One region of the Stenotrophomonas sp. 22LJNL06-5-1 genome, then DNA from elsewhere that is predicted to be linked to it. Evidence: riboswitches for the same ligand, from Rfam matches in the RefSeq annotation. Region 1 holds a riboswitch; the other holds the start of a gene.
What was found. Region 1 has a riboswitch for cobalamin ahead of AC13GF_RS10690 (epoxyqueuosine reductase QueH). Riboswitches for the same ligand answer to the same signal wherever they lie in the genome.
Positions count from the first base shown of each region.

Region 2: it holds a riboswitch for cobalamin, as region 1 does, so the genes downstream of both, btuB (TonB-dependent vitamin B12 receptor) here and AC13GF_RS10690 (epoxyqueuosine reductase QueH) in region 1, are expected to answer to the same signal.

Region 1 covers NZ_JBSPUE010000004.1:93,936-109,215, forward strand. Annotated here, with positions in the region: gene AC13GF_RS10680 (DUF1028 domain-containing protein) at 1-155, shown strand, start outside; gene AC13GF_RS10685 (RpoH suppressor) at 229-2,076, opposite strand; cobalamin riboswitch at 2,231-2,444, shown strand; gene AC13GF_RS10690 (epoxyqueuosine reductase QueH) at 2,606-3,292, shown strand; gene pncA (bifunctional nicotinamidase/pyrazinamidase) at 3,348-3,974, shown strand; gene purU (formyltetrahydrofolate deformylase) at 4,023-4,874, opposite strand; gene AC13GF_RS10705 (LysR family transcriptional regulator) at 4,989-5,900, shown strand; gene AC13GF_RS10710 (NADH:flavin oxidoreductase/NADH oxidase) at 5,904-7,004, opposite strand; gene AC13GF_RS10715 (NAD-dependent protein deacetylase) at 7,164-7,970, opposite strand; gene AC13GF_RS10720 (acyl-CoA thioesterase) at 8,026-8,427, opposite strand; gene AC13GF_RS10725 (LysE family translocator) at 8,580-9,215, shown strand; gene AC13GF_RS10730 (ribonucleotide-diphosphate reductase subunit beta) at 9,404-10,423, opposite strand; gene AC13GF_RS10735 (ribonucleoside-diphosphate reductase subunit alpha) at 10,568-12,970, opposite strand; gene AC13GF_RS10740 (DUF2884 family protein) at 13,501-14,358, shown strand; gene zapE (cell division protein ZapE) at 14,406-15,280, opposite strand, start outside.
Region 2 covers NZ_JBSPUE010000001.1:1,045,960-1,061,239, forward strand. Annotated here, with positions in the region: gene AC13GF_RS04845 (ATP-binding protein) at 1-614, shown strand, start outside; gene AC13GF_RS04850 (sensor histidine kinase) at 611-2,080, opposite strand; gene AC13GF_RS04855 (response regulator transcription factor) at 2,077-2,796, opposite strand; gene msrB (peptide-methionine (R)-S-oxide reductase MsrB) at 2,941-3,516, shown strand; gene AC13GF_RS04865 (cytochrome c biogenesis protein DipZ) at 3,519-5,288, shown strand; gene msrA (peptide-methionine (S)-S-oxide reductase MsrA) at 5,303-6,040, shown strand; gene AC13GF_RS04875 (aminotransferase-like domain-containing protein) at 6,253-7,701, shown strand; gene bioD (dethiobiotin synthase) at 7,777-8,460, opposite strand; gene AC13GF_RS04885 (GAF domain-containing protein) at 8,529-9,011, shown strand; gene AC13GF_RS04890 (TfoX/Sxy family protein) at 9,008-9,370, shown strand; gene AC13GF_RS04895 (histidine phosphatase family protein) at 9,462-10,040, opposite strand; cobalamin riboswitch at 10,183-10,405, shown strand; gene btuB (TonB-dependent vitamin B12 receptor) at 10,520-12,361, shown strand; gene gph (phosphoglycolate phosphatase) at 12,462-13,118, opposite strand; gene AC13GF_RS04910 (class I SAM-dependent methyltransferase) at 13,183-13,974, opposite strand; gene AC13GF_RS04915 (LysR family transcriptional regulator) at 13,971-14,900, opposite strand; gene AC13GF_RS04920 (NAD(P)-dependent oxidoreductase) at 15,009-15,280, shown strand, end outside.

The DNA of each region.
Region 1 (15,280 bases):
CTGCGCGCCTGGCCATGCGGCAGGGTGATATCGCGCTGGCCCGGGAATACCTCGCCGGCCTGCGCGCGCTCAATCCGGGCTGGGTGAAGCAGGAGCTGGCGTTGCCGTTGTATGCGCCGTTGCAGGGCGATGCGGTGGTGGAGCCGTGGCGATGAGGCACGGCAGGGATCAGATCGTGCCGACCAAGGTCGGCACCCACCAGAACAGTTCAATCGGCTGCGGCGGAAATCAGTAGATCGGCGTCACCTTCATCTGCGGCAGCGGACGCGGTGCGCCGTCAGTGAGGTCGGGGCCGAGGTCCTCCCAGGTGCGTCCCTGCTCGACCATCAAGCCCCACAGCTGCTGCGAGGCCAGCCGCTTGTCTTCCGAGCCCAGCTTGTACGACGGCGGGGTCGGTTCACCGCGGGCAACCATCGAGTACGCCGCGCGGTAGGCCAGCACCTGCTGCGCCGGATCGTCGGTTCGCGCCACTTCCAGCGTGTAGCGCTGATAGGCCGAAGCCAGGTTGCGCCAGCGGATCCAGTAGTGGTTCTCGAACGAGAACGAGCAGAAGCGCGCACCGGCCAGGCTGCCCTTGTCGGCGATGCGGGTCAGCACCTCCTGCGGCATGTCCAGGTTCATGCCACCTTCGTCGCCCTGCAGGCTGACATGCACGATGCGGTCGCGGTAACCCGGTGCGCGCGCCTGCAGCAGATCGCGCCAGTTCTGCATGGTCGCCACCACCGCGAACAGGAAACGCCCCAGCTCGGCGGCCGCCAACGGCGTGGCGATCGACTGGTAGGTACGCTGCCAGCCGTGACGGTTCTCGGTGGGCAGGAACACGGCATGTTCCAGCGCCTGTCGGCCACTGCTGCCGTGGTTCACCTCTTCAGCGTGCTGCGGATAGACCAGGTTGATGGCGAAGGTCGGCCAGCGCGGCAAGGCGGCATCGAACAGATGGATCGGGAAGTTGCTGCTGATGCCACCATCGGAAAACCAGCAGATGCGGAAGGCGGTGATCACCGGGCCACAGGTCTGCCCGGCACTGGTCAGCCCTTCCATGCTGTCGGCCACGTTGTGCTCCTGGTCGGCGGCAGGCGCGGTGGGTTCGCAGCGGCGCTCACGGCGCGAAGGCTCATGCAGCGGCACTGCGCTGATCAGCAACGGGAAGCTCAGGCTCATGCGCGTGGCCACCAGCACCGGCAGCTTCGGGCCCTGCGGCAGATGGTAGTACTGCCGGCCCGCCACCTCCAGCGGCGGGCCGGCCTGCGTCACCAGCCACTGCACCACGCTGGCCGGGAACAGCTGCTCGAACTCCTCGCGCAGGAACCAGAACTGCGCGCCGCCCAATGGCAGTGTGCGTGGCTCGTTGTGCGACACGCAGGTGGTGATCATCTGCAGGCTGATCGCATGCGGGCTGTCCGGCTCGCCGGCATAGCGCGGCGCGTCATGCAGGTCGGCGAAGGTGAGCGGTGCATCCAGCGGCTTGCCGGACAACTGCTGCAGGCACTCGTGCAGCCACTCGGTCAACGCCGGCGTGCGTGCATCGCGGCCGAGGCCGCTGCACAGGCCCAGCAGGTTGCGCCGCGCCACCCGCGCCACCCGCAGCGCGGCACCGGCCACACCCGCACCGTACGCGCACAGCAGCGACGGCAGCAGCGTGGCGGCCACGCCGCTCCAGCCACCGCCCCACCAGCCCAGGCCCAACAGCAGCGCCAGCGACACCAGCACCTCCAGCGGCGCGATCTCGAACACGGCAACGGCCAGGCACAGCAGCTTGTGCGGCAGGCTGGCATTGCCGGTCAGTACCACCAGCAACCGATAGGCGGCGCGCGCGCCCCGCGCCGGTTGGAACAGGCTGTAGATGAAGCCGCGCCGCGACAACTGCGCCGATACCGCCGACAACCCGCCATAGCCGGCATCGCCAGGCAGGTGCTCGCCCGCCTGCTGGCGGCGATCACCGCAGGCCGCCGCGGCCGCCACCGCCGCAGCAATGGCGCCGGCCGAGGTGCCGCCGATGCTCTTGAATCGATACTCGCGCGCCAGCGCCAGTACCGCATTGGGGTACACGATGCCGCTGGTGATGCCGCCTTTCATGACCAGATCGCAGTACTTCGCCGCCACGAGCCACCTCCCGTCTGTCGGTGCCCAGTATGGCAAGAGGCGCTCTCACCGCCTGAGAAACGAGCCACAGCCCTGCGCTTTGATTGGCCCTTGACCATTGCCCTCGACGCGTCCACCGTGGGCGCGCCGAAGGTATCCCTGCCGTGGCTGGATGGCGGTCGGGATTTAAACGGGAATCCGGTGAAGGCGCCTCGCGCGCCCATTCCGGAGCTGCCCCGCAGCGGTGAATGGAAACGAATCCTGCCAACAGCACTGGGCTCGCGCCTGGGAAGCGGCAGGTAGTAGGTGGGCTGCGGCCCGTGTCCATCAGCCCGAATACCGGCCCCGGCCGGGGGACACGACCGTCCCCTGACTCGACCTGGAATCTCCGCGGGGAGGTTGCCGGGGCCGTCGTTGTCCTGCGCGTGCAGGCGATGCGGTCGCGTGCGTCCTGTTCACGGTATCCGGCCAGACCCGTTCACCCACGCGCTGATGCATGGGCCACCGCCGTTGCCGGCGGTCCATGCGGTACCTGACGATGACCGAGCTCCAACGCCCCACCCTGACCCTGCCCGCCGATGGCACGCGCCTGCTGCTGCATTCATGCTGCGCCCCCTGCTCCGGCGAAGTGATGGAGGCGATCACCGCCTCCGGGATCGACTACGCGATCTTCTTCTACAACCCCAACATCCATCCGGTGAAGGAGTACGAGCTACGCAAGCAGGAGAACATCCGCTTCGCCGAGCAGCACGGCATTCCTTTCATCGACTGCGACTACGACACCGACAACTGGTTCAGCCGTGCACGCGGCATGGAAAACGAGCCCGAACGCGGCATCCGCTGCACGATGTGCTTCGACATGCGCTTCGAGCGCACTGCGCTGTACGCGCACGAGCACGGCTACGACACCATCAGTTCTTCGCTGGGCATCTCGCGCTGGAAGAACATGGCGCAGATCAACGACTGCGGCATCCGCGCCGCGTCGCGCTATGAAGGCCTGCAGTACTGGGACTACAACTGGCGCAAGGGCGGCGGTGCCAGCCGCATGATCGAGATCAGCAAGCGCGAGCAGTTCTACCAGCAGGAGTACTGCGGCTGCGTGTACTCGCTGCGCGATGCCAACCGCCATCGCCGCGAGAATGGCCGCGAGCGGATCAAGATCGGCCTGTTGTACTACGGGCAGGGCGCTGAGACGCCGCAGGGCGATTGACGTGCAGGCATGGGGCGGCCACGCTGGTCGCCCCTTCTGTTGTACCGGATCTGCCATGACCGCCCTGCCCGCCGATGTCGCCCTGCTGGTGATCGACCTGCAGCCGGACTTCATGCCCGGTGGCGCCTTGGCCTGCGACCAGGGCGATGCACTGGTGGCACCGATTGCCGATCTGCTGGCGCAGCGCCGCTACCGCACCGTGGTGGCAACACAGGACTGGCACCCGGCCGACCATGCCTCGTTCGCCAGCCAGCACCCCGGCCAGCGCCCCTTCGAGACCATCCTGTTGCACGCGCAGCCGCAGACCCTGTGGCCCGACCACTGCGTGCAGGGCAGCGCCGGTGCCGCCCTGCACCCAGGCGTGGACTGGACCGTGGCCGACCTGATTCTGCGCAAGGGCACGCGCCAACAGGTGGATTCGTACAGCGCCTTCCGCGAGAACCACGGCCCCGATGGCGAGCGCCCGGCCACCGGCCTGGCCGGCTGGCTGCACGAACGCCGCATCCGCGAAGTGCATGTGTGCGGCCTGGCCCGCGACTACTGCGTGCTGTGGAGCGCGCAGGACGCGGTGAAGTCCGGCTTCCGGGTGAAGTTCCTGTGGGACCTGACCCGGCCGGTGACCGAAGCCAACGACGCGATGGTGCGCGAGGCACTGGGCAAGGCGGGGATCGCGGTCGTCTGACCCAGAGCGGTAGTGCCGGGCCATGCCCGGCGGACGCGGGATGGGCGATTACCGGAACACCACCGTGCGGTGCCCGTTGAGCAGGATGCGGTGCTCCACATGGCGGCGCACCGCGCGCGCCAGCACCTGCGATTCGGTATCGCTGCCCAGCCGCACCAGTTCGCGCGGTGCCATCGCGTGGTCCACGCGGGCGACGTCCTGTTCGATGATCGGGCCTTCGTCCAGGTCCTCGGTGACGTAGTGCGCGGTGGCGCCGATGATCTTGACCCCGCGCGCGTGTGCCTGGTGGTACGGCTGCGCGCCCTTGAAGCTGGGCAGGAAGCTGTGATGGATGTTGATCGCACGGCCGGCCAGCGCACGGCACAGCGTGGGTGACAGGATCTGCATGTAGCGCGCCAGCACCACCAGGTCGATGCGCTCGCGCTCGACCAGGTCGATGATCTGCTGCTCCTGCACCGCACGCGTCTCGGCGGTCACCGGCAGGTGGTGGAACGGCACCTGGTAGGACGCCGCCAGCGGCGCGAAGTCGGCGTGGTTGGACGCCACCGCCGCGATGTCCACCTTCAGCTGGCCGCTGTGGGCGCGGAACAACAGATCGTTGAGGCAGTGCCCCTGCTTGCTGACCAGCACCAGCAGGCGTGCGCGGCGGCGGCCATCATGCAGCTGCCAATCCATGCCGAAGCCTTCGGCGAGCGTGGCCATGGTCGCGTGCACGGTCTCCAGCGGCAGGCTGGCATCGCGGTCGAAGTGCACGCGCAGGAAGAAGCGGCCACTTTCCTCATCACCGAACTGCTGGGCGTCGAGGATGTTGCAGCCGTGGTCGAACAGCAGGCCTGACACGCGGTAGACGATGCCGGTGCGGTCGGGGCAGGACAGGGTAAGAATGGAATCGGGGCGCATCTTCCGAGTGTAGGGCAGCGACCTGCCTGCCGGATCGATGGTCTCCGATGCAACCGAACTGCTTGGTTCAGTCCCAAGCGATACTTGGGCTTCCCCGTGGCAAGCTGGTCGGTCATGAACCTGTTGCAACTGATCCGCAGCTTCACCCGCACCGCAGAGACCGGCAGCATTGCCGCCGCGGCCCGCATTCTTGGCATCAGCGCCACCGCAGTCGGCCAGAACATCAACCGTCTGGAGGCCCATCTGGGCGTACGGTTGCTGAACCGAAGTACGCGGCAGCTGGCCCTCAGCGAGGCCGGCGCGCTGTACCTGGCGCAGGTGCGCCACATCGAAGCCGACCTGGCGCGCGCGCAGGCGATGGTCACCTCCGGTGACATCGAACCGGCCGGACCGCTGCGCATCGCCAGCAGCAGCGCGTTCGGTCGCCACGTGCTGGCACCGTTGCTGCCGTCGCTGCAGCAGCGCTACCCGCAGCTGCAGCTGGAGCTGCGCCTGACCGACCGCGCCGTGCAGCACGGCCCCGAAGCGGTAGATGCCAGCATCCGCATCGGTGCGCAGCTGGAAGACGGTGTGGTCGCGCGGCAGCTGGCGCGCGTGCCGTTCGTGTTCTGCGCCTCACCGGCCTACCTGAAGGCACACGGCACGCCGAAGCAGCCCTCCGAGCTGAGCGGTCATCGCGGGCTGCTGCACCGCTTCCCCACCGATGGCCGGCCGTTGCGCTGGGGCCTGCTGAAGGATGGCCAGCGCGTGGACGCCGCACTGCCGCCGAGCATGGTCTGCGATGACATCGATGCACTGGCAACGCTGGCTGCGACCGGTGCCGGCATCACCCGGCTGGCCGCATTCGTGGCCGAGCCGTACCTGCGCGATGGCCGCCTGCAGGCGGTGTTCGGCGCCGACACTACATGGCGCCCGGAGCCGATGGAGGTCTATTTCTGCGTCAGCGACCGTCGCGACTTCACCGCCAAGATCCGCGCGCTGTTCGAGCACCTGCAGGCCGGCATGGCGCCGGCCTGGCGGGTGTGAGCCTCAGCGCACCTTGAACACGCCGCGCGCATCGCGCGGCTCGCAACGCAGGTACTGCGGCGCCGGTTCCACGCTGTCGCGCAGCGCGGCGGCGGCATGCCACGGCCAGCGCGGGTCGTAGAGGATGCCGCGCGCCAGGGCCACGGCATCAGCGTGGCGATGGCGCAGGATCGATTCGGCCTGCTCGGGCTCGGTGATCATGCCCACGGCGATGACCGGCATGCGCACCTTGGCCTTGATCGCGGCCGCGAACGGCACCTGATAGCCCGGGCCGACGGTGATCTTCTGGCGCTCGTCCAGGCCGCCGCTGGAGACATGCAGGAAATTGCAGCCGCGCGCGTCCAGCACCTGGGCCAGCGCTTCGCTCTGCACCAGATCCCAGCCGCCATCGACCCAGTCGCTGGCGGAAATGCGCACACCCACCGCGACCTTGTCGGACACTGCCGCACGCACCGCGTCGAACACTTCCACCAGCAGACGCAGGCGGTTCGGCAGCGAGCCACCGTAGCCATCGGTGCGACGGTTGCTCAGCGGCGACAGGAACTGGTGCAGCAGATAGCCGTGCGCGGCATGCAGCTCGATCAGCTCGAAGCCCAGGCGCTCGGCGCGTACCGCGCTGGCGGCGAAGGCGGCGATGACCTCGGCGATGCCGGCCTCGTCCAGTTCCTGCGGTGCCGGATCGCCGGCATGGAACGGCAGCGGCGACGGCGCCACGGTGGGCCAGCCACGCACATCATCGGCCGGCAGCTGACCACCACCGTCCCATGGACGATTCACCGAGGCCTTGCGGCCGGCGTGGCCCAGCTGGATGCCCAGCGGCATCGGTGACCAGCGGCGGACGCTGGCCAGCACCTGTGCCAGTGCGGCCTCGGTGCCGTCGTCCCACAGGCCCAGGTCGGCCCAGCTGATGCGGCCGCGCGGTTCGACCGCGGTGGCTTCCAGGATCAGCAGGCCGGCACCGGACTGCGCCAGGTTGCCCAGGTGCATGGCGTGCCAGTCGCTGGCACGGCCGTCTTCGGCGGAGTACTGGCACATCGGCGCGATGACGATGCGGTTGGACAGGGTCAGGGGGCCGAACGAGATCGGCGAAAACAGCTGGCTCAAGACGGTGATGAACGACGTAGGGGGTGCGTATTGCACCGCCGCACGGCCTGCGAATCAACCGTCTGGATGGATCGCTGTTTCGTGCGGCCTGCTGAAGCCGAGCGTGGGCTCGGCTCTACAGGAGCCGACAGCCCTTGTAGAGCCGAGCCCATGCTCGGCTCAGCGCGGGGCCCACCCAGCCAGCGCTTCAGCGCAATCGCGCTCGTCCTTGAACTGCAGCAGGTCGTCGGCACGGGTGCGGCCGCGGTTCAGCGCCGCCACCGGCAACCCTGCCTTCGCGGCCGCCTGCACGAAGCGGAAGCCGGAATAGACCATCAGCGAGGAGCCCACCACCAGCACGGCGTCGGCCTGCTGCAGGTGGTCGTGCACCGCCGCCACGCGTTCGCGCGGCACGTTCTCGCCGAAGAACACCACGTCCGGCTTCAACAGGCCGCCACAGTGCGGGCACTCGGGCACCACGAATGTGGAGAAATCGGTCTCCAGGTCGGCGTCGCCATCCGGCGCGATACCGGCCTCCAGCGCGTCCCAGCCAGGGTTGGCGTCCAGCAGGCGCTGCTGGAATTCCTCGCGCCCGCTGCGGCGCTCGCAGCCCATGCAGCGCACCAGATCCAGGCGGCCATGCAGGTCGATCACGTTGTGGCTGCCGGCACGCTGGTGCAGGCCGTCCACATTCTGGGTCAGCAGCAGCTGCAGCTTGCCGCGGCTTTCCAGTGCGGCGAGGGCCTGGTGGGTGCCGTTGGGCCGGGCCTGGCCGAAGCGCGGCCAGCCCAGCAGGCTGCGCGCCCAGTAGCGCTGGCGGGTAGCCGTCTCGCCCATGAAGGCCTGGTAGGTCACCGGCGGCGTGCGTTTCCACTGACCGTCGGCATCCCGGTAATCGGGAATGCCCGAGGCGGTGCTGCAGCCGGCGCCGGTCAGCACGAACAGGCGCTGGGCACGGTCGATGAAGTCGGTCAGTGGCGGGGTCATGGCTGCCAGATGGGGGCGCGGCCGCGCCCCCGCAAGCGCAGGTTCAGCCGGCGGATCAGGCTGCCGGCAGCGGCGGCACCGCGATCGGGTGGCCTTCCTCGTCCAGCGCGATCATCACGAAGTGGCCGCGGGTGCACAGCTTGCGCTCGCCGCTGTGCAGGTCTTCGGCAACCAGTTCCACCTCCACCTTCATCGAACTGCGGCCGACTTCGACGATGCGGCCGATGGTTTCCACCATCTGGCCGATGCGGATCGGCAGCTTGAAGTCGACCTGGTCGCTGCGTGCGGTCACCACGGTGCGGCGCGAGTAGCGGGCGGCGGCCAGGAACGCGGCCTTGTCCATCCACGCCAGCGCCTGGCCACCGAACAGGGTGCCGAGGTGGTTGGTGTGGTTGGGGAAGACGATTTCGGCCATGCGCACTTCGATGGGCGGCACGGTCTCGGGGATCGGGGTCATGGGGGTGCTTCGGTGTGGGGTGCTGCGGATTCTAAGCGACCGGCGTGATGGCCATCGGAATGCACGTGCAACGGTCACCCGGCAGCGGTGCCTGCGCAGGCCGCGCCTGCGGCAGGCGTTACACTGCGCCACGCCCACTGCCAGGACCGCCCATGCCCGCCACTTCCGACCTGCTGGCCTTTGCGCTGGTTTCGCTGGCCATGGTGCTCACGCCCGGGCCGAACATGATCTACGTGATCTCGCGCTCGATCTGCCAGGGGCCGATGGCTGGCCTGATATCGCTGGGCGGGGTGGCGCTGGGCTTCGTGTTCTACATGCTGTGTGCGGCGCTGGGCATCACCGCCCTGCTGATGACCGTGCCGTTCGCCTACGACGCGCTGCGCATCGGCGGCGCGCTGTACCTGCTGTACCTGGCCTGGCAGGCGCTCAAGCCCGGTGGCCGTTCGCCGTTCGCCGTTCGCGAACTGCCGCAGGACAGCCCGCGCAAGTTGTTCACGATGGGGTTCCTGACCAATCTGCTGAACCCGAAAGTGGCGGTGATGTACCTGTCGCTGCTGCCGCAGTTCCTGCACCCGGACAGCGAAGGCAGCGTGCTGATGCAGTCGATCGTGCTGGGCTCCACCCAGATCCTGGTCAGCGTCAGCGTGAACGGCATGATCGCGCTGACCGCCGGCAGCATCGCCGGCTTCCTGGCCGCACGCCCGACCTGGCAGATGGCGCAGCGCTGGTTGATGGGCACGGTGCTGGCCGGGTTGGCGGTGCGCATGGCGGTGGAAGGGCGGCGCTGATTGTAGCGTCGAGCTTGCTCGACTGCTTTGCGCGAACGGCAGTCGAGCAAGCTCGACTCTACAAAGACCCGCGTGCAGCATGACGGCCGGTAGCACCAGGCAGGCTCCGCCGGGCATGGCCCGGCGCTACCAACAAAAAACCCCGGCATTGCCGGGGTTTTCTGTTGCGACAGGCCTGACCGTTTCGATCAGAAGTTCATGTCGAAGGCGACTTCGCCCTGCACGCCGACCTGGTAGGCCGAGACGCGGCGTTCGAAGAAGTTGGTCAGTTCCTGCACGTCCTGCAGTTCCATGAACGGCAGCGGGTTGCGCACGTTGTACTTCTTTTCCATGCCCAGCTTGGCGAAGTGCTGGTCGGCACAATGCTGCAGGTACTGGCGCATGTCGCGGGTCGAGATGCCGGCCACGCCGCCGGACAGCACGTCCTCGGCGAACTGCACTTCGCATTCGATGGCTTCGGCCAGCATGTCGTAGACCTGCTGCTTCATCTCGTCATCGAACAGGTCCGGCTCTTCCTCACGCACCACGCGCACCGACTCGAACGCGAACTCCATGTGCGCGCTCTCGTCGCGGAACACCCAGTTGGTGCCCGAGGCCAGGCCCGGCAGCAGGCCGCGCGAACGGAAGTAGTACACGTAGGCGAAGGCCGCGAAGAAGAACAGCCCTTCGATGCAGGCGGCGAAGCAGATCTGGTTGAGCAGGAACTGGCGGCGCTCGGCACGGGTCTCGATGCGCTTCAGGTCCTGGATCGAGTCGATCCACTTGAAGCAGAAATCGGCCTTCTTCTTGATCGAGTCGATGTTCTCCACCGCAGCGAAGGCTTTGACGCGCTCTTCCGGATCCGGCAGGTAGTTGTCCAGCAGGGTCAGGTAGAACTGCACGTGCAGCGCTTCTTCATACAGCTGGCGCGACAGGTACATGCGCGCTTCGGGCGCATTCAAGTGCTGGTACAGGTTCAGCACCAGGTTGTTGGACACGATCGAGTCGCCGGTGGCGAAGAACGCGACCAGGCGGTGGATCAGGTGACGCTCGCCCGGCGACATCTTGCTGTGCAGGTCGGTGATGTCGATCTGGAAGTTGATCTCTTCCACCGTCCAGGTGTTCTTGATCGCGTTCCGGTACATGTCATAGAACTGCGGGTAGCGCATCGGGCGCAGGGTCAGTTCAAAACCGGGATCGAGCAGCATCTGCTTGGGCTTGTCGGCCATGGGTGTTTCCTTGAATTCCTGGGTGAGCCGCCGGGCATGGCCCGGCGCTACCGTGGGTGTTTTTCCGCAGCCGAGCATGGCTCGGCTCTACAGGTGCGAGGTATTCGAGTGCCGACCAACGGTCGGCACCCACCGCGCGGTGTGTTACTGGCAGGCCTCGCAGGCTTCCGGGTTTTCCAGCGAGCAGGCGATGGCTTCGTCCGGGCTGAACACCTTGGCCGGTGCGGCAGCGCTCACCGTGGTCTTGGCGATCTTGGTGGCCGGGCGCGAACGCAGGTAGTAGGTGGTCTTGATGCCCTGCTTCCAGGCGTACATGTACATGGAAGACATCGCGCCGATGTTCGGGCTTTCCATGAACAGGTTGAGCGAGGCCGACTGGTCGATGAAGGCACCACGCTCGGCGGCCATGTCGATCAGCGAACGCATCGGCAGTTCCCACGCGGTGCGGTAGACCTCGCGCAGCGTTTCCGGAATCTGCGCCACGCCGGCGATGGAACCTTCGGCCAGCTTGATGGCATCGCGCATGTCGGCGGTCCACAGGCCCAGCTTCTTCAGCTCGTTCACCAGGTAACGGTTGACCTGCAGGAAGTCACCGGACAGGGTCTCGCGCTTGAACAGGTTGGACACCTGCGGCTCGACGCACTCGTAGCAACCGGCGATCGAGGCGATGGTCGCGGTCGGTGCAATCGCGATCATCAGCGAGTTGCGCAGGCCGTGTTCCTTGATGCGGGCGCGCAGGGCATCCCAGCGTGCGGTGTCTTCCGGCACCACGTTCCAGGCGTCGAACTGCAGTTCGCCACCGGCGGCACGGGTGTCGTTGAACGACGGGTGCTTGCCACGTTCCTGGGCCAGCTCACAGGAGGTTTCCAGCGCGTGAAAGTAGATCGCTTCGGCAATCTTCTTCGACAGGGCACGGGCTTCGGCGCTGTCGAACGGCAGGCGCTTGCGGAAGAACACGTCCTGCAGGCCCATGCAGCCCAGGCCGACCGGACGCCAGCGCAGGTTGGCGCGGCGGGCGGTTTCGATCGGGTAGAAGTTCAGGTCGATGACGCGGTCGAGCTGGCGCACGGCCAGGCGCACGGTCTCGGCCAGCTTCTCGAAGTCGAACTCGTTGTGCTCGTCGAAGTGGTTGCCCAGGTTGATCGAACCCAGGTTGCACACCGCGGTTTCATCGTTGGAGGTGACCTCCAGGATTTCCGTGCACAGGTTGGACAGGTGGATCACGTTGCCCGGACGCAGGGTCTGGTTGCTGGCGCGGTTGCACTTGTCCTTGAAGGTCATCCAGCCGTTGCCGGTCTCGGCCAGCGTACGCATCATGCGGGCGTACAGCTTGCGCGCGGAGATGGTGCGGTTGGCCTTGCCCTGGGCTTCGGCCTGCAGGTAGGCCTGCTCGAAGGCTTCGCCGAACAGGTCGGTGAACTCCGGCACGACGCGCGGATCGAACAGCGACCATTCCTGGTCGGCTTCGACGCGCTTCATGAACAGGTCCGGCACCCAGTTGGCCAGGTTCAGGTTGTGCGCACGGCGGGCTTCGTCACCGGTGTTGTCACGCAGCTCGAGGAAGTCCTCGACGTCGGCGTGCCAGGTTTCCAGGTAGACGCAGGCCGCGCCCTTGCGCTTGCCGCCCTGGTTCACCGCGGCCACGGACGAATCCATGGTCTTCAGCCACGGCACGATGCCGTTGGAGTGGCCGTTGGTCGACTTGATCAGCGAACCACGCGAACGCACACGGGTGTAGCTGACGCCGATGCCGCCGGAGAACTTCGACAGCTGGGCGATGTCGCCGTACTTGGAATAGATCGACTCCAGCGAGTCCTGCGGCGAATCCAGCAGGAAGCACGAGGACAACTGCTCGTGGGTGGTGCCGGAATTGAACAGGGTCGGGCTGGACGGCAGGTAGTCCAGGTTGCCCATGCGCTTGTACAGCGCCAGGGTCTCGGACACGTCCTCGCTCAGCGCGCTGGCGATGCGCAGGAAGAACTGCTGCGGGGTCTCGATCACCTTGCGGGTGTGCGGGTGGCGCAGCAGGTAACGGTCGTACAGGGTGCGCAGGCCGAAGTAATCGAAGTTCAGGTCCAGCGAGATGTCGATCGCATCGTTGAGCTTGCGTGCGTTGGTCTGCACGAAGTTCAGCAGGCGGTCGTTGATCAGGCCCACTTCGTGGCCACGGCTGACCGACTGCGAGAAGGCGTAGATTTCCTGGCCGGAAACTTCCTTGGCGATGTAGTTGGCCAGCAGGCGCGCAGCGAGGCGGCCGTACTCGGGCTCTTCACCGATCAGCAGGGCCGCGGTGCGGATGGACAGTTCGTCCAGCTCGCGGGTGGTGGCGCCGTTGTACAGGCCGGAAATGGTGCGGGTGGCCACGCGCATCGGATCGACGGCGTGCAGGCCTTCGGAGGAACGCTGCACCGCGCGCACGATCTTGTTCAGGTCCACCAGTTCGGTCGTGCCATTGCGCTTGGTCACACTCATCGCGTTGGCCGTCGGCGGCGACGTCAACAGGAATTCGCTTTCCTTCTCGATGGTGGCGCTGGATTCGGTGGTCACGGCGTGTGTCCTCTTGGCGTGATTGGTGGGTGCTCGATGCATCGGGTGACGCAGCCCGGGACATGACAGCCCAGGATGGCAGGACGGCGTCGCAGGGGATGAGACCCTGCGCCTGCCACTGCCGTTGACGATCGCGGATGGGTACCCCGGGCACCCCCTGGAATTGGGGTTGCTGCGACCGACGGCCACAAGATAGTGGGGGTAATGGGGTCCGTCAACGCCAAATGTAGTGAAATTCGGCAATCCCTTGCGCCGCAAGGATCGTGCCATCGGCGCCCGGATCAGACGCTTCAGACCTGCCGGAACGGGCTGCGCAGTCAAGCCCGAAAGGCGTCATTGCGGTGGTACAACGCACCGCGAAAACGGAACAATGACAGCTTCACATGACAGTGATGAAACTGGCTAGGGACAACCCTGTGGATAGGTGGTGGGCAGCCGGTGGGAATCCGGTGGACGGGTGACTTCCGGCCGGTGACGCCCGCCCGCTGACGGCGGATGCTGGCCGCTCGCTCCCGGAAAAGGATGCTCCGATGCACCTGCGGTTGCCCGCGCTGGCCCTGCTGCCTGCCCTGTTCATTGCCCCGGCGCTGGCCGCCGAAGGGCCGGACCTGCGTTCGGACCAGTGCGGCATCCATACCGACTATGACGTGCTGGTGGACAGCGGCGGCATCTGGCTGCGGCATGGCCCGCAGGCGCCGCATGAAGTGGTGTTCCACGACGGCGAGCTGAGCCTGGACGGCAGGATGGTCACGGTCAGCGCCGCCGACGCCGCCCGCCTGCGGCAGATGGAGGCCGGTGCCCGCCAGCTGATGCCGGCGGCCACCGCACTGGCCCATGAAGTCTCCGGGGTCACCTTCGATGCGCTGGACGCCGCCTTCGAGGCCATCACCGGCAAGTCCCGCAACCGCCAGATGCGCGCGATGCGTGGCGAGATGCAGGAGTGGATCGACGCCAACCTGGGCCGTGGCTACTGGGAACAGGACGCATTCGGCGACGGCTTCGACGCGCACATCGAGCAGATGGCCGAGACGATGGCCGGGTCGATGACCCGCAGCGTGCTGTGGCAGGTGTTCACCGGCCGCGCCGGCGCCATGGAGCGCCGCGCCGACCGCCTCGATGCCGAAGTCGACCGCCGCATGGAAGCGCGCAGCCAGCAGCTGGAGGCCAAGGCGATGGCGCTGTGCCCGCTGGTGCGGTCACTGGCAGAGGCCCACGATGCGCTGGAAGTACGCTACCAGGGCCAGCCGCTGCGGCTGCTGGAGCGCGGCGAGAGCGTACGGGTGGAGCACGGGAACGGCTCGGGACTGCATGTGTCGGCCGGGCCGGATGAGCCGCCGTTGAGCAGTGCGGCGGATGCCGGCCAGCGGCCGGCACTACCGGGACGATAGCGGGGTGGTGCCGGCCGCTGACCGGCATCGCACGCCCGCAGAACCCCTCACGCCCGGTGCGGGGTTCCCAGGTATTCCGCGCTCTGCATCTCGATCAGGCGCGAGGCGGTACGCTCGAACGCGCCCTGCAGGCGCTGGCCGGTGTACAGCTCCACCGGCGAGGTGCTGGCGGTGCAGACCAGGTTGACGTGGCGGTCGTACAGCTCGTCGATCAGGTTGACGAAGCGGCGCGCGGCATCTTCGTTCAAACGGTCGAAGGCGGGGATGCCGCCCAGCAGCACCGTGTTGAACTCGTGTGCGATCTCGATGTAATCCGAGGGGCCGCGCGGGCCCTCGCACAACGCGGCGAAATCGAACCAGGCGATGCTCTTGCCGCGGCCACGGACCGGGATCTTGCGGCCCTCGATCTCGATGTTGCCGGTCTTGGCCGGCTGGCCGCCGCTCAGTTCGTTCCAGCGCGTGGCCAGCCAGTCGTCGCTGTCGGCGGCCAGCGGCGCGCGGTACACCGGCGAGCGGGTCAGCGCGCGCATGCGGTAGTCCTCGGTACCTTCGGCGTACAGCTCCACGCAGAAGCGCTGCAGCAGGCCGATGGCCGGCATGAAGCTCTCGCGCTGCAGGCCGTTGAGATACAGGTTCTCCACCGCGGTGTTGGAGGTGGTGACCAGGGTCACGCCTTCGGCAAACAGGCGCTCCAGCAGCCGCGCCAGCAGCATCGCGTCGCCGATGTCGGTGACGAAGAACTCGTCCAGCACCAGCACGCGCAGGTTGCTGCGCCATTCCTGGGCGATCTTCGCCAGCGGGTCGCTCTGGCCCTGGTGCTCGCGCAGGCGCTCGTGGACGCTGCGCATGAAGCGGTGGAAATGGGTGCGGTACTTCTGCTTGATCGGCAGCCCGTCGTAGAACAGGTCGACCAGGAAGGTCT
Region 2 (15,280 bases), on a different contig from region 1:
GGATGCGTTTCGGCCTGGCCGACCTGGAGGACACCGCGCTCGACGAGATACAGCGCGATGCACTGGGCGGCCTGCGCACCGACGTTGATCGGCTGCAGCACCTCACCGATGCCGGTGTCGAGTACGCCGCGCTCGGCCGCTGTCATCAGCTGACCCGCCAGCGCCTGCAGCTGGCGGCACTGGTACGTGGCGTGGTGGCCCAGTTCGCACCGCTGCCGATGCCGGTACAGCAGGTGCTGTCGCCGGCAGGCCTGGTCAACGTCAACCGGCACATGCTGGAACTGGCGTTGCGCAACCTGCTCGGCAATGCCCTGCGCTACGCACGGCGGCAGATCCGTATCGCCAGCACGGTAAACGACGGCTGGCTGTGCCTGCAGGTGGAGGACGACGGCCCCGGCATCGCACCCGAACTGCGCGGCCAGGTGCTGCAACCCTATGTGCGGCTGGATCCGGGCAGCCCCGGGTTCGGCCTCGGCCTGGCGCTGGTGCAGGTGGTAGCCGACAAGCATGGCGGCCACGTTGAAGTGACCGATTCGGAGCTGGGCGGTGCCTGCATCCGCCTGCACCTGCCGCTGGAAAGCGGCGGTGCCGTGGAGAGCGAGACGACCTGCTAGACCGCCGGTTCCGCGCGCGGCAAGGCAAACACGAACAGCGCGCCCTGCTCGCTGTCGCGCAATTCGATCCGGCGCCCATGCAGCTGCACGATGCGCTGCACGATCAGCAGGCCCAGCCCGCCGCTATCGCCGCGCCGTGCCCCCAGCGCCGCCGGCGCCTGGAACAGCTGCGTGCGCAGTGCAGGGGCAACACCAGGGCCATCATCGGCCACGCTCACCTCGACGCTGTCCGGCGTCGCGCGCAGGCGTACCTCGATCCGGCCACCCTCCGGCGCATGCCGCAACGCGTTGTCGAGCAGGTTGGTCAGCACCCGCTCGACCAGGCCCAGATCGGCACGCACCAGCGGCAGGCCTGGCGGGAACTCGGCATGCAGGCGCTGGTTGCGTGCCTGCGCCGCCAGCTCGAACTTCTGCAGCACGTCCTGCAGCAGCTCCGGCAATGCGAACACCTCCCACTCCAGACGGACTTCGCCGTGCTCCAGCCGCGCCAGTTCGAACAGCGCGCGCGCCAGCCGACCAACCTTGGCACTCTGCGCCAGGGCGATGCCGAGATAACGCCGGCGCTCATCCGGCGACAGCGTGGCGTCCTTCAGCGCCAGTGTTTCCAGGTAGCCGTGCAGTGACGACAACGGCGTGCGCAGGTCATGCGAGATGTTGGCCACCAGTTCGCGGCGCTGCAGGTCCTGCTGGCGCAGCTGTTGCCACTGCTCGCCCAGCCGCTGCGCCATCTGCGCGTGTGCGTGTTCCAGGATCACCAGCTCGTCGCGCTCACCGGGGCGCAGCGGCTCCGGCGGCGGCAGCGGCGTGGGTGCGTCGATATCGAAGGCCTGGATGCGCCGGGTCAGCCGCCGCAGCGGGCGCGTCACCCAGTAGAAGGCCACCAGCCCGGCCAGCAGGCCCAGGCTGCCGACCAGCACCACCGACCACCAGGTGGTGTTCCACTGGCTGCCGGCGGCAAGATCGTCGGCGAGCATCTGCCTGTGCTCGCCCACCAGCACCACGTACACGTATCCGGCCTGGCGGCCCTGCACGATCAACGGTGCGGCACTGAACACCTTGCGGCCGTCCGTGCTGCGCGGGTCATCGCCCAGGATCGGCAACGGCGCACCGGCCAGCAGCCGGCGCAGCGGTGCCACATCCACCCGGTTGCGCACCAGATGGCCTGTCGGCGCATCGTGGCCGAGGATGCGGCCCTGGTCGTCCAGCAGATAGACCTCGACGCTGGGATTGACCGCCATCAATTGGCCGAACAGCGCGCGCACCGCGGCATCACGCATGCCGCTGGTATCCATCAGCTCGCTGCGCTGCGCGATGTGCTCGGCCAGGCCCAGCGACAGCCGCTGCACCACCTCCTGCTCGTGGCGGGTATTGGCACGCATCTGCAGCGCCAGCAGCGCCATGCAGCACATCAGCATCAGCGCGGCGATCACCACCGCCAGCTTCTGCCACAGGTTCGGCCTGATCATGCCGCCGCCCCGGCCGGGTCGACCAGCTTGTAGCCACGGCCCCACACCGTCAGCAGCCGCCGTGGATTGGCCGGGTCCGGCTCGATCTTGCTGCGCAGGCGATTGATGTGGGTGTTGACCGTGTGCTCGTAGCCATCGTGCTGGTAGCCCCAGACCTGGTTGAGCAGTTCCATGCGCGCGAACACCTGGTCCGGATGACGGGCGAAGAACAGCAGCAGGTCAAACTCGCGCGGCGTCAGCTCCAGCGCGTTGCCATCCACCGAGGCGGTACGCGCAACCGGATCCAGCTGCAGGCCGCCCAGTTCGATCGCGCCGGCATCGATGCGAGCACTCTGCGCCATCGCTTCGGCCCGGCGCAGCAATGCGCGCACCCGTGCCACCAGCTCCGGCATCGAGAAGGGCTTTGCCAGGTAGTCATCCGCACCCAGTTCCAGGCCGACGATGCGCTGGGTTTCGCTGCCACGCGCACTGATGATGATGATCGGCACATAGCGCGCCATCGCGCGTGCACGCTGGCACACCTGCAGGCCATCCACGCCGGGCAGCATCACGTCCAGTACCAGCGCATCCCACGGGCCGTCCTGCTCGAGCAGGCGCAGCCCGGCATCGCCACTGGCGGCATGGGCGACGTCGTAGCCCTCATCGCCCAGATGCATGCGCAGCAGGTCGGCGATGTGGGCATCGTCTTCAACGATCAGCACGCGTTTGGTGGACATCGGCAGCTCGGGGCCAGTGGGGAGGCTGGTTGCATTGTGGCGCGGGACGGCCGCCGATACCTCACGAAAAATTGAATCCTGCGTGAGGATTCGTTGACCCGGGCGGGCGCAGCATGGCCCCGTCGCCCCTTCCCGGAGTCCGCCATGTCCCTGTCCCGCCGCCATCTGCTGGGCCTGGGCGGTGTTGCCACCGCCGCCGGCCTGCTCGGCCTGGGGGCCTGCAGCCGCGCCGCGCCGGCGGCCGCTGAAGCGCGCCCGCCGCGACAGTTCGAGGTCATGCACAGCGATGCGCAGTGGCGCCAGCAGCTGACCCCGGCGCAGTACGCGGTGCTGCGCCAGCAGGCCACCGAGCGCCCGTACAGCAGCCCGCTCAACAAGGAACATCGGCAGGGCACTTTCACCTGCGCGGGCTGTGCGCTGCCGCTGTTCTCCTCGTCCACCAAGTTCGAGAGCGGTACCGGCTGGCCCAGCTTCTGGGCGCCGCTGCACAACGCCATCGGCGAAGACCGCGACGTCACCTTCGGGATGCTGCGGGTAGAGGTGCACTGCCGCCGCTGCGGTGGCCATCTCGGCCACGTGTTCAACGACGGCCCGCGTCCGACCGGGCTGCGCTACTGCATGAACGGTGCGGCGATGGTGTTCGTTCCCGGTGCCGCCGAGGGCGGCACTGCCGATGGCTGGCGGGTGCCGGTCGGTTCTTCCCCTGCTTCCGGAGCCTGACGATGCTGCTGTTGCTGCTTGCCTACCTCGGAGGCGCGCTGACCCTGCTCAGTCCCTGCATCCTGCCGGTGCTGCCGTTCGTGTTCGCGCGTGCCGACCGTCCCTTCCTGCGCAGCACGCTGCCCTTGCTGCTGGGCATGGCGCTGACCTTCACCGTGGTCGCCAGCCTGGCCGCGGTGGGCAGCCAATGGGTGGCGCAGGCCAACCAGGTCGGACGCTGGATCGCCCTGCTGCTGATGGCGTTGTTCGCGGTCGCGCTGCTGTGGCCGCGACTGGCCGACCATCTGCTGGCGCCGTTCCAGCGTGTGGGTGCACGCCTGAGCGCGCGTGCCGATGCCGCTGATGCTGCTGGGCATGGCGGCGCATGGACCTCGCTGTTGATCGGCATCGCCACGGGCCTGCTGTGGGCACCCTGCGCCGGGCCGATCCTCGGCCTGGTGCTGACCGGTGCTGCCCTGCATGGCGCCAGCGTCGGTACCAGTGCGCTCCTGCTGGCCTATGCGCTGGGTGCAATCACCGCACTGGCGCTGGCGGTGTGGGTGGGCGGCCGCGTGTTCCGTGCCCTGCAGGCGCGGCTTGGCCTCGGCGATGTACTGCGCAAGGTGCTGGGTGTGGCTGCGCTGCTGGCCGTAGTGGCGATCGGCATGGGATGGGATACCGGCCTGCTGACCCGCCTTTCGACGGTCAGCACTGCGCGTATCGAGCAGGGTCTGCTGGACGCGGTACCCGGTGCGCAGCCAGCGGCACCGCCGATGATGATGATGACCGGTGCCAACGCCGCGGCCGATGCACCGCTGCCGGTGGAAGGCACCCTGCCCGCACTGGACGGCGCCACCGGCTGGCTCAACAGTCCGCCGCTGACAGCCCAGCAGCTGCGCGGCAAGGTGGTGCTGGTCGATTTCTGGACGTACTCGTGCATCAACTGCCTGCGCGCGATGCCGTTCGTGCACGAATGGGAGCGCCGCTACCGCGACCACGGTCTGGTGGTGATCGGCGTGCACACGCCGGAGTTCGCCTTCGAGCGTGACCCGCGCAACGTGATGAAGGCGGTGCAGCAGCTGAAGGTCGAATACCCGGTGGCGCTCGACAACCAGTACACGATCTGGCGCGCGTTCAACAACCGCTACTGGCCGGCGCAGTACTTCGTCGACGCGCAGGGCAACATCCGCGGGCACCAGTTCGGCGAAGGCAACTACGCGCGCTCGGAACAGATGATCCGTCGCCTGCTGACCGAAGCCGGCCAGACCAGTCTGCCGCCACCGGCCGATCCCGCTGCCGCCGACCTGAAGGGCGTGGCCGCGCAGGCCGACATGGGCAACCTGCGCTCGCCGGAAACCTATCTGGGCCACGCCCGCGCCGAGCAGTTCGCCTCGCCCGGCGGGCAGCGCAGCGATGCCGCGTTCGACTACACCTTGCCGACCACCCTGGCGTTGAACCAGTGGGGACTGTCGGGGCGCTGGACCGTCACCGACGAAGCCGCACAACTGCAGCAGGCCGGTGGCCGCATCGCCTTCCAGTTCCACGCGCGCGACCTGCACCTGGTGCTGGCACCGACCCACGACGGCACGCCGGTGCGCTTCCGTGTCTGGCTGGACGGCAAACCGCTGCCCGCCGCCGATGCCGGCAGCGATGTCGGTGCCGATGGCAGCGGCGTGGTCGACGAGCACCGCCTGTACCAGCTGGTCCGCCAGCGCGGCACGGTCGGCCCGCATCGCTTCGAGATCGAATTCCTCGATGCGGGCGTGCAGGCCTATGCCTTTACCTTCGGTTGAACCGGGAGCACACGATGAAACTCTCCTTTGAACAAGGCATCGCCGCCGGTGTTGCCGGTCTCGTGGCCACGGCATTGATCGCCGGCGTGCTACTCGTTGATCACGGCGCCATCGCAGCACCGGTCGAAGCCAGCGCGCAGACCCAGGCACTACCGGTACCCACGGGCGATGCGGCGTTCCGCGATGACGCCACCCACGCCAGCGTGGTGTTTGCCGGCGGTTGCTTCTGGGGCGTGCAGGGCGTGTTCCAACACGTCAAGGGCGTGAGCAATGCGGTGTCCGGCTACATCGGTGGCAGCGCGGCCAATGCGCGCTATGAGCGCGTCAGCGGTGGCCAGACCGATCATGCCGAAGCGGTGAAGATCGACTACGACCCCCGGCAGGTCAGCTATGGGCAGTTGATGCAGGTGTTCTTCTCGGTGGTGCACGACCCGACCCAGCTCAACCGCCAGGGGCCCGACCACGGCAGCCAGTACCGTTCGGCGATCTTCAGTGATGACGCACGCCAGCAGGCGGCCAGCCGCGCCTACATCGCCCAGCTCGGCCAGGCCGGCAGCTACCGCGCGCCGATCGTCACCCAGCTGGTCAGCGGCCAGCGCTTCTACCCGGCCGAGAGCTACCACCAGAACTACATGACCAACTACCTGCAGGCCGCCTACATCCGCTACTACGACGCACCGAAGCTGGCCGCGCTGGGCAAGCAGTTCCCGGCGTTGTACCGGCGCGATGCAGCGCTGGTGCCAATGCGGTAACGACCTGGGTAGTGCCGGCCGCTGGCCGGCAACCGCACCGTTCCGGATCCAGGGATTGCCGGCCAGCGGCCGGCACTACCTGCAAAAAAAGACGCACGGCCATCCAGCCGTGCGCTTGGGAAGTATCGGCCGTGCCCCGATCAGGCCCGGACGACAACGACATGCTAGGCTCGCCATCATCATGGGTACAGCACCAGATGGCGGGATGTTCGATGGATACAGATGACCAGACTTCGATGATTCCCCCCCGCTACCAACGGCTGTCGGATGAGTTGGCCGAAGCCATCCATGGTGGCCGCCTTCCGGTCGGCAGCCGCCTGCCCTCGCTGCGGCAGATGGCGTCGCAGCGCAGGCTCAGCCTCAACACGGTGATCGCGGCCTATCGCCAGCTGGAAGACGCCGGCCTGGTGATTCCGCGGCCCAAGGCCGGTTTCGAGGTTGCGCCACGGCTGTCGGTGCCGGAACGTTCGCTGCGCGACACTCCGTCCGCGCCCACCGCGCCGCTGCAGCAGGTGCTGATGGCCCGCGTGCTGGAGGCACAGCGCCGCCTGGGTGTAATCGACCTGGCGTTCGCCGGCCCACGTGGTCGCCAGTTCTATCCAGGCGCGCAGCTGGCCCGGCATACCGCGCAGGTGCTGCGCCACGGCCAGCAGACGGTGGAAACCTATGCACGACCGAACGGCTCGCCCCGGCTGCTGGCGCAGATCGTGCGCCGTGGCCCGCGCATGGGGCTGCATACCCACAGCGAGCGCCTGCTGCTGACCCACGGTGCGATGGAAGCGCTGCAGCTGGCGCTGCGTGCAGTGACCCAGCCCGGTGACGCGGTCGGCATCGAGGCGCCGTCCTACTTCAACCTCTACCCATTGCTGGCCAACCTCGGCCTGCAGGCCATCGAGCTGCCCACCCACCCGCAGCATGGGCTGGATGTGGATGCGCTGGATGCGCTGCTGGAACACACATCGCTGGCCGCACTGGTGGTGATGCCGACCGTGCACAACCCGCTGGGCTGCACCATGCCGACGGCCGCCAAGCAACGCCTGGCCGAACTGGTCAACGCACGCCAGCTGCCGCTGATCGAGGATGCGGTGTATGCCGAGCTGCAGTTCTGCGAACCGCCGGCGCCCTTGCTGAAAGCCTTCGATCGCGACGGCTGGGTGATGGTAGTCGGTGGTTTCTCCAAGACGCTGGCGCCGGATTACCGCATCGGCTGGCTGGATGGCGGCCGCTTCGCCGAGCGCATCGCGCTGCTGAAATTCCAGTCCACCGGCGGCGAGCCGCAGCTGCTTGGCGACGCGGTGGCGGCGTATCTGGAAGCGGGCAGCTACGAGCACCACCTGCATCGCATGCGCCGGCTGTACCGCGAACAGGTCGGGCGGCTGCGCCAGCTGGTGGCCGAACACTTCCCGGTCGGCACCCGTGCCACCGAGCCACAGGGCGGCTTCCTGCTGTGGCTGGAACTGCCGGGCGTGGATACGCGCGAGCTGTTCGAGCATGCGCTGCAGGAAGACATCGTGTTCATGCCAGGCCAGGTGTATTCGCGCGGGGCGCGCTACCGCCACTGCCTGCGGCTGTCGTGCTGCCAGACGCTGGATGCACGCTTCATCGGTGCGGTGGAACAGTTGGGTGCGATCGCGCGGGAGCTGGCGGCTGCAGCACGGTAGTGCCGGCCGCTGGCCGGCAACTGCACGCACGTGATTGCATCGAGATTGCCGGCCAGCGGCCGGCACTACCCAGGATCAATCGAGCAGGTGCGCCGCCAACGCTTCACCATCCGCCCCCGGAAGATTGGGCAGCCTCCCCCAGCACGGCATCGGCAGGCGCTGCTGCAGCGTTGCGATGTTCTCATCCTGGCGCTGCATCGCCGGGTCGATGTGGTTGCCGATCCAGCCCAGGCACTCCACGCCACTGGCCTGCAGCGACTGCGCGGTCAGTCGCGCATGGTTGACGCAGCCCAGCCGCATGCCCACCACCAGCAGCACCGGCAGCCGCAATGCGCGCACCAGGTCGAGCTGGTCGAGCGTGGCCGAGACCGGTGCCAGCCAACCGCCAACACCCTCCACCACCACGACATCGGCCTGCGCGCGCAGACGCTCGAACGCGGCCACGATCGGCGCCAGCGCCACGTGCACGCCATCCTCGGCAGCGGCCAGCTCCGGTGCCAGCGGCTGGCGCAACGCATATGGGTTCAGATCGGCATAGTCCGGTACCGGCCAGCTGGCCGCCTGCAGCGCCAATGCGTCTTCGTTGCGCAGGCCCTGGCCCAGATCCTCGCTGCCGCTGGCCACCGGCTTCATACCCACCGCACGCAGGCCGCGCCGGCGCAGTGCATGCAGCAGCGCGGTGCTGGCCGCGGTCTTGCCGATCTCGGTATCGGTGCCGGTGACGAACAGGGCGGGCGGCAGCGTAACGGGCAATGGCATCGATGGGCTCCAACGGGGCAACAGAGCGAGCATTATCGCCGGCCCGGCGCGCTTGCTAGACTGCGGGCATGTTCGCCAATGCCTCGCTCACCGGCAGCAAGCCGGAACAATACGCTCAGCTGCTGGAACAGGCCCGTGGCCTGGTCTACGCCGAGTCCGACCGCATCGCCAACGCGGCCAACCTCTCGGCACTGGTCTACCACGCCCTGCCCGACCTGAACTGGGTGGGCTTCTACCTGTACGACGGCAAGGAGCTGGTGGTCGGCCCGTTCCAGGGCCTGCCGGCCTGCGTGCGCATTCCGCTGGACAAGGGCGTGTGCGGTGCCGCCGCCAGCCAGCGCGTGACCCAGCGCGTGGACGACGTCGATGCCTTCCCCGGCCACATCGCCTGCGATTCAGCCTCGCGCTCGGAACTGGTGGTGCCGCTGCTGCGCGGTGATGAACTGATCGGCGTGTTCGATATCGACAGCCCGAAGGTCGGCCGCTTCGATGCCGACGACCAGGCTGGCCTGGAAGCCATCGCCCGCGTGTTCGTCGAGGCGCTGGGATGAGCGCACCGAAGCTGCGCAACATCGGCCCGAAGAGTGCGGCGTGGCTGCGCCAGGTCGGCCTGCGCAGCCGCGAAGACCTGGTCGCGATCGGTGCCGTGGGCGCCTTCGTCAAGGTCAGGCGCGCGGGCTTCAAGCCCAGCCTGAACCTGTTGTACTCGCTGGAAGGCGCACTGCTGGACTGCCACTGGCAGGAACTGAGCGAGCCGCAGCGTGAGGCGCTGGTGCAGGATTACGAAGCGCGCATCGCCGCGCATCCGCTGAAGGCAGCCGGCCCGGCGTCGGGCCCGGTGCATGAGCAGCGCTTCGATGCTGACGATGACGCTGAGGACAGCGTGGCCGAGCGCGTGGACGAGGATTGAGGCGTCCGCGTTCCTGGGCATGCCGGCCAGCGGCCGGCACTACCATTGTGATGCGGGATCGGTAGCGCCGGGCCATGCCCGGCGAGTGCGCTCAGGGCTGCTGCAGCTCCAGCAGCTCGCCCACCAGCCCGACCTCACCGCGCTCCAGCCACACCCGCAGGCGCGTGCCGTGGTCGATGCGCAGGGCCCAGCACAGCGACATCGGCAGGCCGCAGACCTGCGACAGCACCATGCGCAGCGGGCCACCATGGCTGACCACCAGCGTCGGCACCGGATCGTCATCATCGAGCAGGCGATCCAGCGCGCGCGCGATGCGCCGCTCAAAGTGGCCCCAGCTCTCGCCATTCGGTGGCGGGAACGCGTGCGGGTCGGCATGGAAGGCCGCCAGTGCATCCTCCGGCAGGTCGAACAGCGACTGCCCGTCCCAATCGCCGAAATCCAGCTCTTCCCATTCCTCATCCGCTTCCACGTCCAGCCCACGGGGGGTGGCCAGGGCCATCGCCGTGTGCAGCGAGCGCAGCCGTGGCGAACTGATCACCCGTTCCCAGGGCTGTGCGGCGTAGGCGTCGACCAGTTCCTGCGGCAGGCGGGCCAGCTGCGGTGGATCGCTGCGGCCATCGAGGAACTCATCGCGACCGTTGCCGGCATGGCGGACCAGGTCGAGGATCATGCGTGCGTCCTGTACAGGCAACGCGGGAACAGCGGAAAACGGGCGGACATCGGCAACGGCACCACGGGATCGAGGGGCCATTCTAAAGGCACGGCAAAGGCAGACGAGCAAGCGCGGTGCTACGGGCCGCCTGCGATGCCGTAGACTGCGCGCACTTCCAGGTGACCTGCGGCCTCGGCCGGCAGGTTGAAACGGGAAGCCGGTGACGCGTGATTCCACGCCAGGCCGGCGCTGCCCCCGCAACGGTAAGCACGTCAGTTCCAGGCAACACCGCCACTGTGCCGCAGGCATGGGAAGGCGCCTGGACGGTGGCCTCGCGCCACCCGGCGGCAAGCCCGGAGACCGGCCCGGAAGCCTCAGGTCGCGATGCGGTGGGCATGGCGCTGGATGACGCGGCCTGTGCTGCGGCATCGGCGCGTGCCTGCCTTCGCGGCTCCTCCCCTTCGCCGCGCGGGCGTGCGTGGCACCTGGAGTCCCCCATGAAGCTGCAGTCCCGAATGCTGTCCCTGGCCGTGCTGGCCGCCCTGCCCGCGCTGGCCCAGGCCGCCGATGACACCACGGCGCTCGACCAGATCCTGGTCACCGCCACCCGCACCCCCATCGCGCTGCAGGACAGCATCGCGCCGGCGCAGGTGATCGACCGCGCGCAGATCGAATCCAGCCAGGCCACGTCGCTGCAGGAGCTGCTGCGCGGCCGCGCCGGCATCAACCTGACCAATGCCGGCGGGCTCGGCAAGCAGAGCTCGCTGTTCCTGCGCGGCACCAACTCGGGCCACACCGTGGTGCTGGTCGATGGTGTGCGCATCAACAGCGCCGACCTCGGCCTGGCCATGTACCAGGACCTGCCGCTGGCGCAGATCGAGCGCGTCGAAATCGTGCGTGGACCGCAGTCGAGCCTGTACGGTGCCGACGCCATCGGTGGCGTGATCCAGATCTTCACCCGCCGCAACCAGGGCGATTTCGCCCCGCACTTCCAGCTCGGTGGTGGCAGCAACGGGCTGCGCGAAGCCAGCGGCGGCATCGGCGGCGGTACCGAGCGCGGCTGGTTCGGCGCCGACATCGCCTACCAGCATTCCGACGGCATCGATGCCTGCCGCGGCTCGGCGACGCTGTTCACCGGCTGCTTTGCCGACGAACATGACCGCGACGGCTACCGCAACCTGTCCAAGAGCCTTCGCGGCGGTTATACCTTCAACGACCAGTGGAACGTGGAAGGCAGCGCATTGCGCGCCGACGGCAAGAACCACTACGACGGTTACTACAACTACTCGGAGACCCGCCAGCAGGTGCTGGCCGGCAAAGTGCGCTTCACCCCGTCCGAACGCCTGGCATTCACTGCCAACGTCGGCCGCAGTGACAACGAGTCGGATAACTTCGGCGCACCGGGGGTGTTTGGCAGCGCGCAGACCCATCGTGACAGCGCCTCGCTGCAGGGTGACATCACGCTGGCCGAAGGTCAGCTGCTGAGCACCGGCGTGGACTGGAGTGAGGACAACCTGGATGGCAGCAGCGCCGGGTATCTCGTCGACAGCCGCCGCAACACCGGCGTGTTCGTGCAGTACCAGGGCCGCTTCGGCCGCCACCAGCTGCAGGTCAGTGCCCGCAACGACGACAACCAGCAGTTCGGCAACCACGCCACCGGCAGCCTCGGCTGGGCGATGCAGCTGGAGCATGGTCTGCGCGTCAATGCCAGCTACGGCACGGCGTTCAAGGCGCCGACCTTCAGCGACCTGTACGACCCGTGGAGCGGCGTGCCGACGTTGAATCCGGAGAAGTCCAAGAGCACCAACCTTGGCGTTTCGCAGCAGGGTCAGGGCTGGCACTGGGGCCTGGATGTATACGAAACCCGCATCGATGACCTGATCACCTACGATGCGTCCACGATGAAAATGCAGCAGGTGGAGAAGGCGCGCATCCGTGGCGCCGAGCTGACCGGTGGCGTGCTGCTGGCCGGCTTCGACATCAGCGCGCAGCTGAGCTACACCGATCCGCGCAACCGCACCCACGGCAGCACCCAGTTCGACAACTGGCTGCCGCGACGTGCACAGCAGACCGCGCGCCTGGACATCGACCGCCGTTTCGGCGACTTCCGTGCCGGCCTGACCGTGCAGGGTGCGGGCAAGCGCTATGACAACGCCAGCAACTCGGTGAAGGTTGGCGGCTACGGCACGCTGGACCTGCGCGCCGAGTACGCACTGACGCCATCGTGGTCGCTGCTGGCACGTGCCGCCAACGTCTTCGACCGTCGCTACGAAACGGTGGCGTGGTTCAACCAGCCCGGCCGCGAATATCAGCTGAGCGTGCGTTACCAGCCGAAGTGACCGCAATGGTCATTGGTAGTGCCGGCCGCTGGCCGGCAACATCATGACCTTCGGCAACGTCCCCGGAGTTGCCGGCCAGCGGCCGGCACTACCCCCTGCTTCAGCCCCGCAACCCCGGCAGTTCACGCAGGTCGTCGATCACCGCCACCGCATGCGCGGTGGCCAGGTCCAGGCCGCGCGGGTAGCCGTAACGCACCAGCGCGATCGGCATGCCGGCATCTTCGGCGGCTCGGTAGTCGGTCAACGAATCACCCACCATCAGGCAGGCGTCCACCGGCAGCCCGAAGTGCGCGGCGATGTGCCGCAGCGGTTCACCACTGGGCTTGCGCTGCGGCAGCGAATCGCCGCCCAGTATCAGCGCGAACGCATCACCGATGCCCAGATGCTGCAGCAGTGGTGGCACCAGCGCTTCGGGCTTGTTGGTGCAGATCGCCAGCGGCACGTTGCGTGCACGCAGTTGCGCCAGCGCTTCAGCCACGCCATCGAACAGACGCGGGCTGCGCAGCAGGCATTCGCGGTAGTGCACCATGAATACCGGCATCACTTCGGCCAGGTCGACCTCACGACCCGCGGCATGCACGGCCTGTTCGACCAGGCGGCGCACACCGTCGCCGATCCAGCCCAGCACCGTGGCTTCCGGCACGCGTGCCACACCGATGTCCTCCAGCGTACGGTTCAGCGCTTCAGCGATATCAGCTGCGCTGTCGACCAGCGTGCCATCAAGGTCGAACACGACCAGCGGATAGGGATACGACAAGGGACGGCACCTGCATGACGTGGGGCCGTCCATTGTACGCCGCTGGTTTTTGCACCGATCCGCCTCAACCGATGCGGCGTGCGCGGGTAGCCAGGAAGGTGGGCAGATAACGGTCGATCAGGAAACGCGGCTGCGGCTGCCAGTCTTCCATGAAGCGATCGATGATGAAGCCGGCATCCAGCTGGCCACCGATCAGTTCGGTCAGGCTGTGGCCGAAGGTCAGCGCGTCGCCACGGGCCAGTTTCGCCTCGCGTTCGGCCGCTGGCAGGTCTTCCAGGTCCGAATAGGGAATGGCGTACTGCGGCCGGATCAGGCCCTGCGCATCCAGCTGCGGATCGCGCGCACCAACGAACAGCACCGGATTGTAGAAGCTGGCCATCAGCATGCCATCGCGTGCCAGCACGCGGCGGCATTCGGTCCACACCGGGCGCACATCAGGCACATACAGGTTCGAGATCGGGTGGAACACCACATCGAAACTGTCGTTGGCGAACACGTGCAGATCGCGCATGTCACCCTGCACGGTGCGCAGCTGCAGGCCATCGCGCGCGGCGACCCTGCGGTCCTGTTCCAGCTGCCCGTCGGACAGGTCGAACACGGTGACGTCAGCGCCCGCAGCGGCCAGCACCGGTGCCTGCTGGCCACCGCCCGAGGCCAGGCACAGGATGCGACGGCCGCGCACATCACCCATCCAGTCCAGTGGCAACGCACGGGGCGTCAGGTGCACCTGCCAGCGGCCTTCGCGCGCGGCGGCAATGGTTGAACTTTCCACCGGGCGCGACCATTCGCGCACTTCGCTGGCCTGGCGGTCCCAGGCAGCACGGTTGTGGTCGATCAAGGCCTGTCCATGGTTCATGTGTTCTCCTTGCCCGGCGGGCGCCAATCCAGATCCTGGAAGGCCGGGCTGGCGAAACACTCGCCCAGGAAATCCAGGAATCGCCGCATGATAGCGGGCTGCTGGCGCCGTGACGCGTACACGGCATGAATGCCGAGTTCGTCCAGGCTGAATTCGGGCAGCAGTTCGATCAGCTCACCACTGCGCAGCAGCGGCGCCACCTGGTAGGTCGGCAGCATGGCGATACCGGCACCGGCGCGCACCGCCTCCAGCAGCAGCGAGGCCTCGTTGGCGCTGATGTTGCCGCCCACCGCCACCGACAGCGAACGCCCATCGCGGTGCAGCTGCCACAGGCTCTTGCCAACGTAATGGTGGGTCAGGCAGTTGTGCGCGGCCAGGTGCTCGGGGGCGGTCGGCGTGCCGCGCACCTGCAGGTAGGACGGCGTCGCGCACAGCACCGAGCGGCAGGTGGCCAGCCGCCGTGCGATCAGGCTGGGGTCGATCTGGCGCGCGATGCGCACGGCCAGGTCCACCCGCTCTTCCACCAGGTTCACCGTGCGGTCGACCAGCAGCAGCTCGATGCGCGCCGCTGGATGACGCGCAACGAAGCCGGCCACCGCCCGTGCCAGGTGGCTCTGCCCGAACGACACGCTGGCAGTCACCCGCAGCGTGCCGTGCGGCTCGGGATCATCACTGGCCAGCTCGCCCTGCAGTTCTTCGCCGATCGCCAGCATCTGCCGGAAGCGCGCCAGCGCCGCCTCACCGGGGCCGGTCAGGCTGACCCGACGCGTGGTCCGGTGCAGCAGGCGCGCACCCAGCCAGCCCTCGACCTCGGCCAGGTAGCGGCTGACCATCGCCCGTGACATGTCCAGCACTTCGGCGGCGGCGGTGAGGCTGCCGCGCTCGGCCACCTCGACGAACACCGTAATGGCGGTCAATCGGTCCATATGCTCGATCCATGCAACAAACAAGCGCGTTATACGCTGTTTTTCGAGCAACTGCAGCAGCCTAGAGTGGCCCCATTCCCAGCCCACACCGCCCCACGGAGTCCTGCCATGAAAATCGCCCTCGTTGGTTCCACCGGCAACATCGGCCGCCAGATCGCCCGCCACGCGCTGGCCAACGGCCACGAACTCACCGTCATCGTGCGCAGCGCGCAGGATCTTCCGGCCGAACTGGCCGGTGCCCATCCGGTGATCGCCTCGCTGGATGACCAGGATGCCCTGGTCGCCGCCATCGCCGGCCACGACGTGCTGGCCAGCGCCTACGGCCCGCGCCCGGGCGATGACATCGGCCGCGTCGGCGAGGTCGCCGCGCAGCTGGCTGC